One region of the Mycetocola sp. TRD_SC_2 genome, then DNA from elsewhere that is predicted to be linked to it. Evidence: predicted binding sites of a transcription regulator. Region 1 holds the regulator's gene; the other holds the start of a gene.
What was found. The regulator LexA, encoded in region 1, represses DNA repair genes until DNA is damaged. The targets are predictions, from matches to a motif close to TCGAACANNTGTTCGA.
Positions count from the first base shown of each region.

Region 1 (7,590 bases):
GGTCCAGCCGCGAGCGGCGAGCGTGGTGCCACGGACGTCGAGACCGACAGCAACGGCGTCGCCGTACTGGCCGATGACGTTGGCCGCCCACTCGGGGTTCTCGAGCGCGGCGGTTCCAAGGTTGATGCGCTTCGCACCGGTCGCGAGGGCTGCTTCGAGGGAGGCATCGTCACGGATACCGCCGGAGAGCTCGACCTTCACGCCGCGCACCTGCTTGATCACCTTCCGGATGACACCGGCGTTGTTGCCCCGGCCGAAGGCAGCGTCGAGGTCGACGAGGTGGATCCACTCGGCGCCCTGATTGGCCCAGTCCGCCGCGGCATCGACCGGGTCACCGTAGTTGGTTTCGGTTCCGGCTTCGCCCTGCGTCAGGCGCACGGCCTTGCCGTCGGCGACGTCGACCGCCGGAAGCAGGACGAGCTTCGGGGTCGTGTTGAACTCACTCATGGTTGTCCTTGTTGGTTGCTCGGGTGTGGCATCGGTGTGCCGCAGAAGATGAACGTCAGTCGGTGGAGAGGGAGGCGACCCAGTTTTTCAGCAGCCGGATGCCGGCATCCCCCGATTTTTCGGGGTGGAACTGGGTAGCGGAAAGGGGGCCGTTCTCGACGGCGGCGATGAACCGAGTGCCGTGTTCGGCCCAGGTCACCCGTGGTGCGGGGAACGGAGGGGTCACGTCGAGCGTCCAGTCCTGAGCGGCGTAGGAGTGCACGAAGTAAAAACGCTCGTCGCGGAGGCCGCGGAAGAGCACGGAGTCTTCGGGGGCGTCGACGGTGTTCCAGCCCATGTGAGGTAACACCGGGGAATCGAGTTCGGCCACGGTGCCTGGCCATTCACCGAGGCCCTCCGTGTCGAGACCTCGCTCGACTCCGTGTTCGAACATCACCTGCATGCCGACGCAGATACCGAGGACCTTGCGCCCGCCGGCGAGCCTGCGGTCGATGACTTCGGCCGCACGCGATGCACGCAGCTGTTCCATCACGGCGCTGAACGCGCCGACACCGGGCACGAGGAGCCCGTCTGCTTCGAGCGCGCGGGCGCGGTTTCCGGTCAGCTCGACCGACGCACCCGCTGCTTCGAGGGCCTTGACGGCAGAGTGGACGTTGCCGCTGCCGTAGTCGAGGACAACGACACTCGGAGCGGAACCGCTGCTCACAGGGCACCCTTCGTGGAGGGGATGCCGGTCACCTCGGCGTCGAAAGCCTTGGCCTGCCGGAATGCACGGGCGAAGGCCTTGAACTCCGCTTCGGCGATGTGGTGCGGGTCGCGTCCGCCGAGCACGCGGACGTGAACGGTGAGCGCGGCGTTGTAGCTGATGGCCTCGAAGACGTGGCGCACCATGGAACCGGTGAAGTGGCCGCCGATGAGGTGGAACTCGAACCCTGCGGGCTCGCCGGAGTGTACGAGGTATGGGCGTCCGGAGATGTCGACGACCGCCTGAACGAGTGCTTCATCGAGCGGCACGAGGGCGTCGCCGTAGCGGGAGATGCCGGCCTTGGTACCGAGAGCCTGCCTGATTGCCGAACCGAGGGCGATGCCGATGTCCTCGACCGTGTGGTGCACGTCGATCTCGGTGTCTCCGCTCGCCCGCACGGTGAGGTCGGTGAGCGAGTGCTTCGCGAATGCCGTCAGCAGGTGATCGAAGAACGGCACCGTGGTGTGGATGTCGCTCGTCCCCGTGCCGTCGAGGTTGATCGACAGGTCGATGGTGGACTCGCTCGTCTCACGCTGGACGTGCGCGGTGCGCTCTACGGAGGTCATGGTTTCGAGCCTATCGCGGCCATGGCGTCGAGGAATGCGGTCGTCTCCGCCTCGGTTCCGGCCGTCACACGCAATGACCCGGGCAGGCCGATGTCGCGAATCAGGATGCCGCGCTCCAGCAACGCCTCGAACAGGGCGTGCGGGTTCTCCACTCCCCCGAACAGAACGAAGTTGCTGTGGCTGCGGTACGGGTGGAATCCGAGCTCGGTGAGACCCGCGCTGATTCGGTCCCTCTGCACGCGGATGTCGTCGACCATGGCGAGCATGGCTGCGCTGTGCGATAAAGCCGCGGTCGCTGCTGCCTGCGTCAGCGCGGAGAGGTGGTAGGGCAGGCGGACGAGACGGAGAGCATCCGTCACCGCCGGGTCCGCGGCGAGGTAGCCGACCCGGACGCCCGCGAACGCGAATGCCTTGCTCATGGTGCGCGAGACGAGCAGGCGGTCCCGCCCGGGCAGTAGGGTCAGGGCGCTCGGGATGTCGTGGGGCGCGAACTCCACGTACGCCTCGTCGACCACGACGATTCCGTCTGTTGCGTCGTAAACAGCGGCGATCGTCTCGAGGGAGAGAGGAGTGCCCGTCGGGTTGTTCGGGGAGCACAGGAACACGATGTCCGGTTGTGCCTCGGCGACGGCAGCGGCCGCTGTTGCCGGTGAGAGTTCGTACTCGGGGTCGCGTTCGGCACCGATCCAGGTCGTGCCGGTTCCCGATGCGAGCAGCGAGTACATGGAATACGTCGGTACGAAGCCGAGAAGGGAGCGACCAGGACCGCCGAACGCCTGGAGGACCTGCTGGAGGACTTCATTCGATCCGTTGGCCGCCCAGATGTTCTCCCGGGTGAGCCCGTGCCCGAGGTAGCCCGCGAGGCTGTCGCGGAGCGTGCTGAACTCACGGTCGGGGTACCGGTTGGCCCCGAGCACCGCAGTCGCCAGCGAGGTGACGATGTCGCGAGCCACTTCTTCGGGGATCGCGTGGGTGTTCTCGTTCACGTTGAGCGCGACCGGCACGCTCTTCTGGGGAGCCCCGTAGGGCGTCTTGCCGCGAAGGTCGTCGCGGATGGGCAGGGACTCGAGAGAACTCACCCGGCAAGTTTACCGGCGGCCGGCAGGGCTTCTGCCCGCCGCCGTGATGGCTCAGTTCGCGTACTGCTCCGGGATCGCGATGCGCTGGCCGGGAGAAACCGTGGAGGTCTCGAGCTGGTTGAGACGCATGATGTCCGCGATGACGTCGCGGGGGTCTGACTCGGGTGCAACGGTTGCTGCGAGCTGCCAAAGTGATTGGCCGGGCTCGATGGTCTCGTACTCGAACACGACGGTGCTCGAACTGGAGGTTGCGACAGCAGGCAGGGCGTTGACGCCGAGCCAGGCGGCGATCGCCACGAGGGGCGCAGCCGCGAGAGAGGTGAAGACCACTCGCCCACGACGGGTGAGACGCAGCTTGCCCGCTTGCTGCGGCTGTGTCTCGGGCTGGCGAGAGGGAGCGACGGGCGTCGGTCGCATCGCTGCCGATCGGGACGGAAGTGCCGGGCGGATCGGTGTGATGACTGCTGTGCTCATGGTGTGCCTCCTGCGTGCTGACGATGCGGTGCTGTTGCGATGCGGTGCGGTGCTTCGGAGTATTCGTATCCGGCTCCCGGTCGGGGGAGCCGGATACGAAGCTGTGTTCCGAATATATATTCGATTGTTCGAACATTCAACCCCGTATTCGGACTTTTATCGAAAATAGTCTCGACACACTCGAACAAATGTTTGTTGCGAGTCGGCACCGAAGCTAGGGTTTGACTACTGGTTGAAACTCAACCAGCGACCACTGACATTGGCCGGCCCCGCCCGCCAGACGGGAGTGACATGACGCTCAACAAGAGGGATGCCGCTGCGACGACCGGGAGTGCTGCAGCTTCTGCGAAACCCAAGCGCGTGCTCGCTGAGAAGCCAACGACGCGCCGCCGCAAGAGCCTGAGTGAGAAGCAGCTGGCGATCCTCGACGTGATCCAGCGGTCCGTGACCTCCCGGGGTTACCCGCCGAGCATGCGCGAGATCGGTGACGCCGTCGGCCTCGCCTCGCTGTCGAGCGTCACGCACCAGCTCAACCAGCTCGAACTCAGCGGGTACCTCCGCCGCGACCCGAACCGGCCGCGCGCACTCGAGATCCTCATCGACCTGCCGTCGCAGTCAGCCGAAACCGACTTCGAGAATCAGACGCCCGTTGGCGACGCCGCCATGGTCCCGCTCGTCGGCCGGATCGCCGCCGGTGTTCCGATCACGGCAGACCAGCAGGTCGAAGAAGTGTTCCCGCTCCCCCGGCAGCTCGTCGGTAAGGGCGACCTGTTCATGCTCAAGGTCTCCGGCGAGTCGATGATCGATGCCGCCATTTGCGATGGCGACTGGGTTGTCGTCCGGCAGCAGCAGACCGCCGAGAACGGTGACATCGTCGCCGCGATGCTCGATGGCGAAGCGACCGTGAAGGTGTTCCGCCAGCGCGACGGTCACACCTGGCTGCTCCCCCGCAACTCGAGCTTCGAGCCGATTCTGGGCGACGAGGCCGACGTGCTCGGCAAGATCGTGGCGGTTCTCCGCGCGGTTTAGCGGCGCTCCCGCGACCGGTGGAAGCGGCCATTCCGGTGCGTCTCCGGCGGGTCTATCGTGTTCGGCATGTCCGAGCGCGCCGTTCCGATTCTTCCCAGCCGCGACCTGAACGAGACGCTCGCGTTTTACGAGCGACTCGGTTTCGAGAACCGGGGCGCACCGCCCGATGAAGTCCGCGCTCGGTCGAAAACGGCTGCAACGGGCCCCAAGTTTCGACCAAGAGTGACCGAGCAGCTTAGCGAACAGCCGAAACCGACCGAGTGAAGCGGGACGAAAGCCCCGGAGGTGTCAGGCCTGGCGGGCGAACTCCGCGACCTGCGCGGCGAGCTCCTCGGATGCCATCGCACGCACGTGGGTGCCCTCCTCGAGGTAGTCGAGGTGATCGACCCGGCCACGGCGGTGCAGCATGGAAATGACGTCTCCGCGGTCGTACGGCACCAGGAGGTCGAGTTCGATCGACGGACTCGGCAGAAGGTTCCCGAGCGCGGTGAGGATCTCGTCGATCCCCTCACCCGTGCGGGCAGAGGCGAAAATCGCGCTCGGCTCGAGGCCGCGCAACAGCAGGCGGTCGTCATCGCTGACGAGGTCGCTCTTGTTGAAGACAACGAGCTCTGGGATGTCACGGGCACCGACATCGCCGATGACGTCGCGCACGGTCATCAGCTGGGCCGCGGGATCGGGGTGCGATCCGTCGACGACGTGCACGATGACATCCGATTCGGCGACTTCTTCGAGGGTCGACCGGAACGCTTCGACGAGCTGGTGCGGCAGGTTGCGCACGAAACCGACGGTGTCGGAGATCGTGTAGAGCCGACCATCTTCGGTCTGGGTGCGGCGAACCGTCGCGTCCAGGGTGGCGAACAGGGAGTTTTCGACGAGCACACCGGCCTTCGTGATCCGGTTGAGCAAACTCGACTTGCCGGCGTTGGTGTATCCGGCGATCGCGACGGACGGCACTTCGAAGCGGTGCCGGTTGGCGCGCTTTGCTTCACGCGCGGGGCCGTAACCCTTGATCTGCTTGCGCAGCTTCGACATCCGGGTGTGGATGCGGCGGCGGTCGAGCTCGATCTTCGTTTCACCTGGACCACGTGAACCCATACCAGCCCCGGCGCCACCGACCTGGCCACCGGCCTGGCGGGACATCGAGTCACCCCAGCCGCGGAGCCGCGGCAGCAGGTACTCGAGCTGCGCGAGTTCGACCTGCGCCTTGCCCTCACGGCTCTTCGCGTGCTGGCTGAAGATGTCGAGGATCACGGCGGTGCGGTCGATGACCTTCACCTTGACGACGTCCTCGAGCGCACGACGCTGGCTGGGTGCGAGTTCGGTGTCGGCGATGACGGTATCTGCGCCGAGCGCGGCCACAATGCCGCGGAGCTCCTCGGCCTTGCCCTTGCCGAGGTAGGTGCTCGGGTCCGGCGTCGGACGGCGCTGCAGCATACCGTCGAGGACGACGGCACCGGCGGTCTCGGCCAGGGCGGCCAGTTCGCGAATCGAGTTTTCCGCATCCTGCAGGGAACCCTGCGAGTAGATGCCGATGAGAACGACGTTCTCGATCCGCAACTGCCGGTACTCGACCTCGGTGACGTCCTCAAGCTCTGTCGAGAGACCGCGAACGCGGCGCAGTGCCTGGCGGTCTTCCCGGTCGAACTGCTCGCCATCATGGTCGCCGTCGTCGCGGGCGCCGGTTTCGGCGTCGAGCGCTTCGGCCCTGCCCGCGCCGAAGAGTGCATAGCCGGACGCACGCGTCTCAGCGTTCTTGAGCACGCGGGCCACGGCGTCGTCGCCTTCGGTGAGGTCTGGGGTGTCGTTCTGAGATGTCATCAGAGTTAACCCTAACGCGTGCGGTCGAGTAACGTTCGGGTATGGCCAGCGAACACTACTTCACCGGCGTGCCCGGAACCGAGCTCAAGCTGCGGACCGTCACGGTGCACCTCGCGGGCGAGGCTCGAGAACTGACGACCGCCAATGGCATCTTCAGCCCGGCCCGGATCGACCAGGGCACCCAGGTACTCCTCAGCGAGACGCCGCGTCCGCCCGCAACGGGCAACATTCTTGACCTCGGCTGCGGCTGGGGTCCGATCGCATTCACCATCGCTTTCGCATCACCGGATGCCACGGTGTGGGCCGTCGACGTCAACGAACGTTCGCTCGAGCTCGTCCGGATGAACGCCGAGAAACTGGGACTGACCAACGTCAAGGCGGTGCTTCCCGACCAGGTTCCCGCGGATCTCCAGTTCGACTCCATCTGGTCGAACCCGCCGATCAGGATCGGCAAGCAGGCCCTGCACGAGATGCTCGAGCACTGGCTGCCCCGACTCACCCCGGGTTCGGACGCGTGGCTCGTCGTGCAGAAGAACCTCGGCGCAGACAGCCTGCAGCGCTGGCTGCAGGAGCAGTTCGGCAGCGACCTCGACGTGACGCGCGAGGCGATCAGCAAGGGCTACCGCGTCCTGCGTGCCTCCCGGCACGCGGACTGACCTCAGCCCAGCTCGAGCGTCCCGGTGTAGACGAGTTCGGCGGCGCCGCTGAGCCCGACGTGCTCTCCATCCTGAGTAGCGAACATCCGCACCCCGAGGGTTCCTCCGGGCACGTCGACGCGCCATGCGTTCGGCGCTGCTGAACCCGCCCAGTGCCGTGTCGCCAGGGCGGCGGCCGCGACTCCCGTTCCGCAAGACAGCGTTTCACCGCTGCCACGCTCGTGCACGCGCATCGTGATGCGGCCGATTCCGTCGGTCACGAGCGGGTCGTGCGGCACAACGAACTCGACATTGGCACCATCGATGGGTTCCGGCTCGATCCGGGGAACGTAACTGAGGTCGGCCGACGCAAGTTCGCTTTCGTCGGCGAGGGCGACGACGACGTGCGGGTTGCCCACATTGATGCCGAGTCCGGGTCGGGCGACCTTGAGCTCCTTGGCGCGCACAAGCGGTTCTCCCCCGTCGAGCATCCAGCGTCCGAGATCGACCTGGAATCCGTTCGTCGACCGCTGCACGTCGCGCACGCCGGCCCGCGTGCCGATGGCGAGGGTGTCGCCCGACTCGAGTTCGACGAGGCCCTGGTCCAGCAGGTAGCGGACAAAGACACGGATGCCGTTGCCGCACATCTCCGCGATCGACCCGTCGGCATTGTGGTAATCCATGAACCACTCGGCGTTCTCATCCTCGGCGAGTGCGGCGGCACCCGCGTCGAGGTTCCGTGAACGGACAGCGCGGATGACGCCGTCAGCGCCGACTCCGAAGTGCCGGTCGCA
Region 1 covers NZ_CM143954.1:1,086,317-1,093,906, reverse strand. The annotation lists gene priA (bifunctional 1-(5-phosphoribosyl)-5-((5-phosphoribosylamino)methylideneamino)imidazole-4-carboxamide isomerase/phosphoribosylanthranilate isomerase PriA) at 1-447, opposite strand, end outside; gene hisH (imidazole glycerol phosphate synthase subunit HisH) at 503-1,153, opposite strand; gene hisB (imidazoleglycerol-phosphate dehydratase HisB) at 1,150-1,758, opposite strand; gene ACWA1Q_RS05175 (histidinol-phosphate transaminase) at 1,755-2,837, opposite strand; gene ACWA1Q_RS05170 (LysM peptidoglycan-binding domain-containing protein) at 2,889-3,311, opposite strand; gene lexA (transcriptional repressor LexA) at 3,603-4,340, shown strand; gene hflX (GTPase HflX) at 4,629-6,161, opposite strand; gene ACWA1Q_RS05155 (class I SAM-dependent methyltransferase) at 6,203-6,817, shown strand; gene dapF (diaminopimelate epimerase) at 6,820-7,590, opposite strand, start outside.

Region 2 (7,590 bases), 580 kb from region 1:
TCGCAGGCAGTGGGTACCCTGAGCACGTGAACTCAGAGCCCACCTCCTCTGCTGACAACGACGTCCTCGCGGGCGGCGCGGAAGCATCCGCTGTTCCACCGCATTGGAAGCGGAACGTCACCCTGTTTTTGAGCGGACAGACGATCTCGCTCTTCGGGTCGATGATCGTGCAGTACGCGGTGATGTGGTACATCACATTCGCAACCCAGTCCGGGCTGGCGATTGCCCTGTATGCGCTCGCTGCGTTCCTGCCGCAGGGCATTGTGTCGATTTTTGGTGGGGTCGTTGCGGACAGGATGAACCGGCGTGTGCTCGTCATCATCGCCGATACCTCGATAGCCGCGATAACCCTTGTGCTCGCCCTGGCAATGGCGAACGGCATCACGGATCTGTGGGTGATTCTGCTTGCGGTTGGAGCGCGCTCGATCGGCGCCGGGTTCCAGACGCCGGCGGTGTCGGCGATGATCCCGCAGATCGTGCCCGCCGACCAACTGATGCGAGTGAACGGCGTGTTCGGGTCGATCCAGTCCGCGATGGCGCTGCTCGCACCTGCCGCTGCCGGCGCCGTGTTCGGGCTGTTCGGGATTGTGCCCGTGTTCTTCATCGATGTCGTGACCGCGGTGATCGGCGTCGGATTCCTGCTGTTCGTCAGCGTGCCGACACTCGCCTCCATTGCGTCGAAGACGACGACCTATAGCGAGGACCTGGTCGGCGGATTCCGCTACATCTGGTCGCACAAGGTTGTGCGGTGGCTGCTCGGAGTTTTCGCGATCATCTTCCTGCTGACAGTGGCGCCGTCGTTCATCACGCCGCTGCTCATCGCGCGGACCTTCGGCACCGAGGTCTGGATGGTGACCGTGCTCGAGATCGCCTTCAGCGTCGGCATGACCCTCGGAGGTGTTCTGGTTGCGACTGTGCTGGCGAAGCGGGGGCGCATTTCGCTTATCCTGTTCTCGACGTTCGGCTTTGCCGTGTTCACCATTGCGCTCGGGCTCGCACCGAACCTCTGGGTGTTCTACGGATTCATGTTCGGGTTCGGGCTTCTCGTGCCACTGTTCTCGGCGCCGTTCATGACGCTCGTTCAAGAGACGGTGAAGCCCGAGATGCACGGCCGGGTGTTCAGTTACGTCGGCATCGTGATGGCGATGGCCACACCGATTGGGATGACGGTGTTCGGTCCCCTCGCGGATGTCATCAGTGTGCAGCTGCTACTCGTCATCGCTGGAATCGTGACGATCCTGGTGATGGTCGTGGCTGTGCTGTTGCCATCCGGGCGTGCGGCGATGGCGGCGGCCCGGGAGCAGAAGCCGCTGGAGGCCGACGGTGTTGCGCCGGGTGGCGGTGGCAAGCCGGACGCGGGCGCTGGCGTTGGTACCGTCGGCGTCAAGGACAGCGAGTCACTGTAGCTGTAGCCGCAGCCGTAGCCGTAGCTACGGCGCGGGTCCACTCAGTTCAGCGCGATGAGCAGACAGAGGCCCGCGAGCACAATGCACACCGGCGTCATGAGGTTGCGCTCGGGTTTGCTCCGCGAGATGCCGTTCATAATGATGCCCAGCGCGAAGTACGCGGTCAGGATCCAGATGCCGACCTGCGAGATGGCATCCGGGAAGATATTGGTGACTCCGGCCCGCTCAAGGATCACCACCATGAAGACGGCGTAGAGCACGATCGAGACCATGCTGCCCATTCGGAGGTTCCGCGGGAGCACATCGTGCTGCCCGCCCCAGGCGAAGCGGCCGAGCGGGCGACCGCCGATCAGGAGCGACTGGAAGACGGCCAGCGCGAGAAGGATCAGGCAGGCGAGCACGGCCGCAGCGAGAGTCATGGTTGCACTGTAGCGGGGCAGGGTGTCTGGGCAACTTCTCGACCAAGAAACTTATCCACAGATCGAACAAACCTTCGAATGTCGTTGACTTTTTGCTAAAATGGGAGCATGACTCAGATCCTCGATCGGCTCCCCGCGATGGTGACGCAGTTGCGTTCCAGCCTCGGTCTTCCGATTGACCCGGCTGGTGCGGGCACCGGCCTGAGCGAGGCTGAACTGGTGGGCCGGCTTTCGAGCGACGAGGTCGAGCGATTCACCGAGAGGGCGGCGGAGGTCATGAAGCTCGGTGAAGCACTGGTGGCGTTGGGCGCCGGCCAGATTGCCAAGCTGTCGGATCGCGAGCTCGGGTATTCCGGTCTCGCACAGCGTCGCGGCATGCGCACTCCTGAAGCCCTGGTTCAGTCGATCACCGGTTCCACTCGGGGCGAAGCGATGAAGCAAGTGCGGGTGGGTACCGCCGTGGGAGAGGCCGAAGCGGCCGATCGGATGCGACGCGACAACGAACAGCGCGAAGCGATGGGCGAAGAGACCGCTCTGCTTCCGGTTGAGGTGCCGTGGCACTCACCGCTCTCGATGGCGGTGTCGAGGGGAGAACTTTCCACAACCGCGGCAAGTTGCATTGCCCGCGGGCTCGGGGAACCGAACGAGAACATACCGCCCGACACGCTACGGGCGGCTGCGGAGCGACTACTGCCTCTGGCAGCGACAACCGACGCCGACGAATTGGCACGCCTGGCTCGCGAGGAACGAAACCTCATCGACGTGGCCGGTATCGGCGAGCGCGAACAGCAGTTGCGCGACCAACGCAGTCTGCGCATGATGCGACGGGATGCCACGGGCATGCGTGGCGTACAGATCCGGCTCGATCCAGAGAACGAGGCGATCTTCGCCGGCATCATCGACACGGTCACCAGTCCTCGCACCGGCGGGCCACGGTTCGTGCATCCCGACGATGTTGCGGCAGCCGATGCTCTCGTCGCCGACAATCGGACAACCGAACAAATCGCCCTCGACAACCTCATCCAGCTGATGCAACTCGGGGTTCAAGCAGACCCCGACACCGTTTTCACACGAGTCCAGCCCGAAGTGCGGATCGTGGTGAGAGCCGAGGAACTCCCCACACCGGACGGTGACGGGAACGTCGAAGGTATGGGGATGATCGAGTACTCGCGGGAGATCGTCTCCGGAGCCACCGTCGAACGCACGATGTGCCACGCCGGCATCATGGGAGTGCTCATGGGTCCGGGAAACTCGGTCTTCGAAGCCACGACCCTCATGCGGTTGTTCAACCGCCGACAGCGACGAGCAATGGCGGCGCGAGACGGCGGCTGCATGTTTCCCGGGTGCGACAGACCGGTCTCGTGGACCGAAGCACACCACATCAACCATTGGGAACACTCGAAAAAGACCGAGACAAAAGACGGCGTCCTCTTATGTCGACATCATCATCTCCTGATGCACAACAACGGGTGGGCGATCGTGCGGCGAGATACCGAGTACTTCCTCATACCGCCACCGAGCATCGACCTGGAGCAAAAAGAGATTCTGCTCCAGAGCAAGTCGCCACTCATGAGAGCTCGACTGCGGGCCTGATCCCGATGTCGAAGTTGGCGCTCGGATCGTGATGGCGCAGCGCGCTTCGCAGCCCGCTACTCGATCACCGACGAGTGTTGCGAAGGCCAGTCAGCGGGAGGCGGCCGGGACCGCGGCTGAAACGATCTCCCAGCCACCGGCATCCGTTTGCGACAACACGATCATGGTCGCGTTCGCGAGGCCCTGGATGTCGGTGCCGGTCAGCGCGAAGACGGTGGCGCGGATGAAGGCACCGTGCGACACCAGAAGGAGGTTGCCGGGGTGCTGTGCGATGAGCTTCTCGACGACAGCGGCTCCCCTGCTACGGACGACCTCGAGCGGCTCGGCATCGGGGAAGATCCGGTCCGCCCATTTGGCCTCGATGTCCGCTGCGGTTGCTCCGTCCGCCTCGCCGAAGCTGCGCTCGATGAGGTCGTCTTCGATGCCACCGAACGGTATCCCGGATCCCTCGCTGATCGCCCGCGCCGTGTCCGCCGCACGTGAGAGGGGCGACGAAAACACGAGCGCCCAGTCGTCGGGCGAGAAGGTCTCGGCGAGCGCACGCACCTGCTCGAACCCCGTCTCGTTGAGCGGGATGTCGGCACGACCCTGCAGGCGCTTGGCCAGATTCCAGTCGGTCTCACCGTGGCGCACGAGGGCAATTGTCGTCATAAATCCACCGTAGCCGAGGCCCTCTGAGGGATGCCTGTACTCGCCGTTGTAGGACCCACCTCACCCGAGCGCGGCGACGGGAACAGCGCTTTCGCCTGCGACCATTCCCCCGCCCGGTACTCGAGCACCGTCGCCGAACCGTTGACCACCCGGGCAAAAGGCTGGCCGGTCAATACCGACATCGTCGCCCTCAGCAACGCCCCATGGGACACCAGCACCAGGTCGCCGTCGTATTGCTCGAGAAGCGATTCGATAGCCACTCGCCCCCGTTGAGCAAGACGGAACAGAGATTCACTGCCGGGGAACTCACCATCTGGCCAGCGTTCGTTCACTTCGTCAACTGGACGGCCCTCGGCACGGCCATACGCTCGTTCGGTGAGACCCTCAACGGGCTCGACCACACGCAACCCGGCCACGGACGACAGCAGCGACGCCGTCTCGACCGCTCGCACCAATGGCGAACTCACCACCACCTCCCATGACCCAGCAGCCAAGTCACGCCCGAGCTGACGCGCCTGCAGCCGACCAATTTCATTGAGCGGCACATCCGTCGAGCCCTGGATGCGACGCTGCCGGTTCCAGTCCGTCTCACCGTGACGCACGAACGCGACCAACCTGCTCCCGGTCATGACGACTCCACCAGCAGTTCGGCCGAAACACCCACCGGCGTCGGGTAGAACAGCGCCCGCCGAATGGTGATTCCGAGCCGCTCCCCCACCAATGGCCGACGACCAACGATCCGACAGCGCACCGGAGTGCCGTTCCAGTCGACAACGACATCGTTCCCGCTGCGACCGAACAGCGACGACGTGACCGTCACCGTCGCGTTGCCCCATTCCCCGGCAACCAGATCCACATCCTCGGGCAATACGGCGATGGTTCCCGCTCCGGTCGCACCAACCGGAGCGTCGAGCTCATCGAGATCGACCGCACACGGATGCCCACTGGCCACGAAGCCATCGTTCGTCAGTTCACCATCGAAGAGCGTGGCATCCGACAGAAATCGAGCGATCGACGCGTGCGCCGGACGCGACACGAGATCGGGTGGTGTGCCGACCTGCTGGATCCGCCCGCCGTCGAGCACGACCACCCGGTCGGCGAGCGCAAGGGCTTCCTCCCGATCATGCGTGACATGCACAACCGTGAGCCCGATCGACCGGGTCAGGGTCTGCAGTTCGAGACGCAGGGCATCCCGCAACGGTTCATCGAGAGCAGAAAGAGCCTCGTCGAGCAGCAGCACCCGCGGCTTGCCGACGATCGCCCTCGCCAGGGCGACCCGCTGCCGCTGCCCGCCAGACAGCATCGCGGGGTTGCGCTTCTCGTAGCCAGACAGCCCCACGAGCGCGAGCACCTCGTCGACGCGTTTCGCCCTCTCTGCCCGACCGACCCCTGCCAGCTTGAGCGGGTACCCGATATTGCGGGCAACATCCCAGTGCGGCCAGATCGCGTGTTGCTGGAACACCATGCCGAGTTCCCGTTTTTCGGGCGGCACCAGTGAGTTCCCCGATGCCATCACGGCACCATCGATTCGAATGCTTCCCGTCGTCGGCGCCAGGAAGCCGGCGATCGCGCGCAGCAGGGTGGTTTTGCCCGAGCCGGACGGCCCGACCAGGGCGACGAACTCTCCATCGGCGATGTGGAGGTCGATGTCGGCGAGGCCGACAGTGCCGTCCGGGTAGGTCAGGCCAAGGGAGTCGAGAGATACGGATGCCACGGGGCGCCTTTCGGTTACGGGTTCAAGGTAAGAGGGAGGGTCAGCGTTGCTGTCTGGCAGCGAGGCCGAGGCCCGCCAGCCCAACGATGGTGATGACGAGGGACAGAGCGGATGCCGCGTTGTACGCCCCCGCCTGCTGCAGGCTGAAGATGTTCACACCGAGGGTCTGCGACCCAGGTGACAGCAGCAGAACAGAAATGGTGAGTTCGCGGACGGCGGTGAGCATGACGAGCACCCCGCCGGCTAGCGCGGCAGGAACCGCCATTCGCCAGGAAATGTCGAACAGTGCGCGCAGGCGCGATGCCCCCGAAATCCGCGCCGCCTCCTCCGCCGTGAGCGGAGTCGCGGCGAGCGGAGCGGCTACCGACTGCACGACAAGCGCTGTGAACGACATCACGTAGGCACAGAGGATCAGCCACGGCGTGTTGAAGAGACCGATCGACGGAGCGATGATGAGCCAGCCGACGGCGATCACGAGCCCGGGGATCGCCTGCGGCACCATTGCGAGCGTGCGTAAAGCGGTGTTGGACCTGGCCCTCGTGCGCGTGACGACGGTTCCGATCGCGAGACCGAGCACGGTGCAGATCACCCCGGCCAGCACCGACAGCATCACCGAGGTGCTCGCTCCCGCAAGCGTGCCGGGAGCAGTCGTCGCTCTCACGAGGTTGTCGAGGGTGAGGTTGTCCCAGGTCAACGGCACGCCCGGTGCGGGCAACAGAGCCTGGCTGAGTAGAGCGAGAAGCGGCAGGAGGGTCAGACCGAGCAAAACAACCCACGCCATGATGCTGACCGGGCCACGAAGGCGACCCAGCCGCAGCGGTTGCGGGGCGGACGCCGAGGCATCCAGTTCCCAGCGGTTCTTCGACAGCAGCAGGTCGGCGACCATTGCCAGCACGGCAAGCGTGAGCAGCACGACACCGATCGTGGCGACGACCTCGAGCGGAGCCTCCACCGTGCCTGACTGGATATACCGGTACACCAGCGTCGACAGGGTCACGAACCGTTCGGGCAGACCGACGATCGAGGGGATGCCGAAATCCGCGAGATTCGACACGGCGATGAGGGTGAACGCGCTCAGCATCGCGGGGCGCAGCAGGGGCAGCGTGATCGCACCGACGGCCTGGCCAGCGGATGCTCCGCTCATGCGTGCAGCCTGCTCCAGATCGGTCGGAACCCGGCGCAGTGCCGCAGAAACGATGATGTACGCGATCGGGTAGGAGTGAACGATGAGAAGGAACACCACACCGTCACCGCCGTAGATGTTCCACAGGGGGCCACCGAACCACCCGGTCCAGAGTTTGTTGAGCGGACCGGTCGGGCCAGCGAGCCCAATCCACGCGATTGCTCCGACAAACGGGGGCACGAGCAGAGGACTCACCGCGAACAGCCGGAGCACTCCGCGGCCACGCAGATCGCTGCGGTCGAGCAGGAGGGCGAGGACCGTGCCGAGGGTCACCGCCCCAAGCGCTGAGAGCAGCGCAGAACCGAGACTGTTAATGCCGGCTTCGACGACATCACCCTCGAGCAACATGGGCAGGTGATTACCGGAGAGGGCGAGCACGACGATCGCGCCCAGCGGACCGACGACGAGCGCAGCCGTGACGAGCCACAGCGCCACTCGCACCAGGTCGACTCCGTCGCGCCTCGACCGTCCGGGAGCACGGGTCAGGGCCCGGTCGCGAACGACCGGGCCCTGGAAGCGAACTTTAGTTGAAGAGCTCATTGAAGCGCTCGACGGCTGCTGTCTTGGTCTCGTTGATCAGGTCGAGGTCGGGCGACAGGATCGCGATGTCGTCCATCGACGGGG
Region 2 covers NZ_CM143954.1:511,074-518,663, reverse strand. The annotation lists gene ACWA1Q_RS02545 (MFS transporter) at 27-1,406, shown strand; gene ACWA1Q_RS02540 (hypothetical protein) at 1,448-1,825, opposite strand; gene ACWA1Q_RS02535 (HNH endonuclease signature motif containing protein) at 1,934-3,418, shown strand; gene ACWA1Q_RS02530 (histidine phosphatase family protein) at 3,509-4,069, opposite strand; gene ACWA1Q_RS02525 (histidine phosphatase family protein) at 4,066-4,683, opposite strand; gene ACWA1Q_RS02520 (ABC transporter ATP-binding protein) at 4,695-5,783, opposite strand; gene ACWA1Q_RS02515 (ABC transporter permease) at 5,824-7,506, opposite strand; gene ACWA1Q_RS02510 (ABC transporter substrate-binding protein) at 7,490-7,590, opposite strand, start outside.
Region 2: ACWA1Q_RS02535 (HNH endonuclease signature motif containing protein) is a predicted target of LexA. The motif match lies at 1,888-1,903, and genes of this name have one in related genera.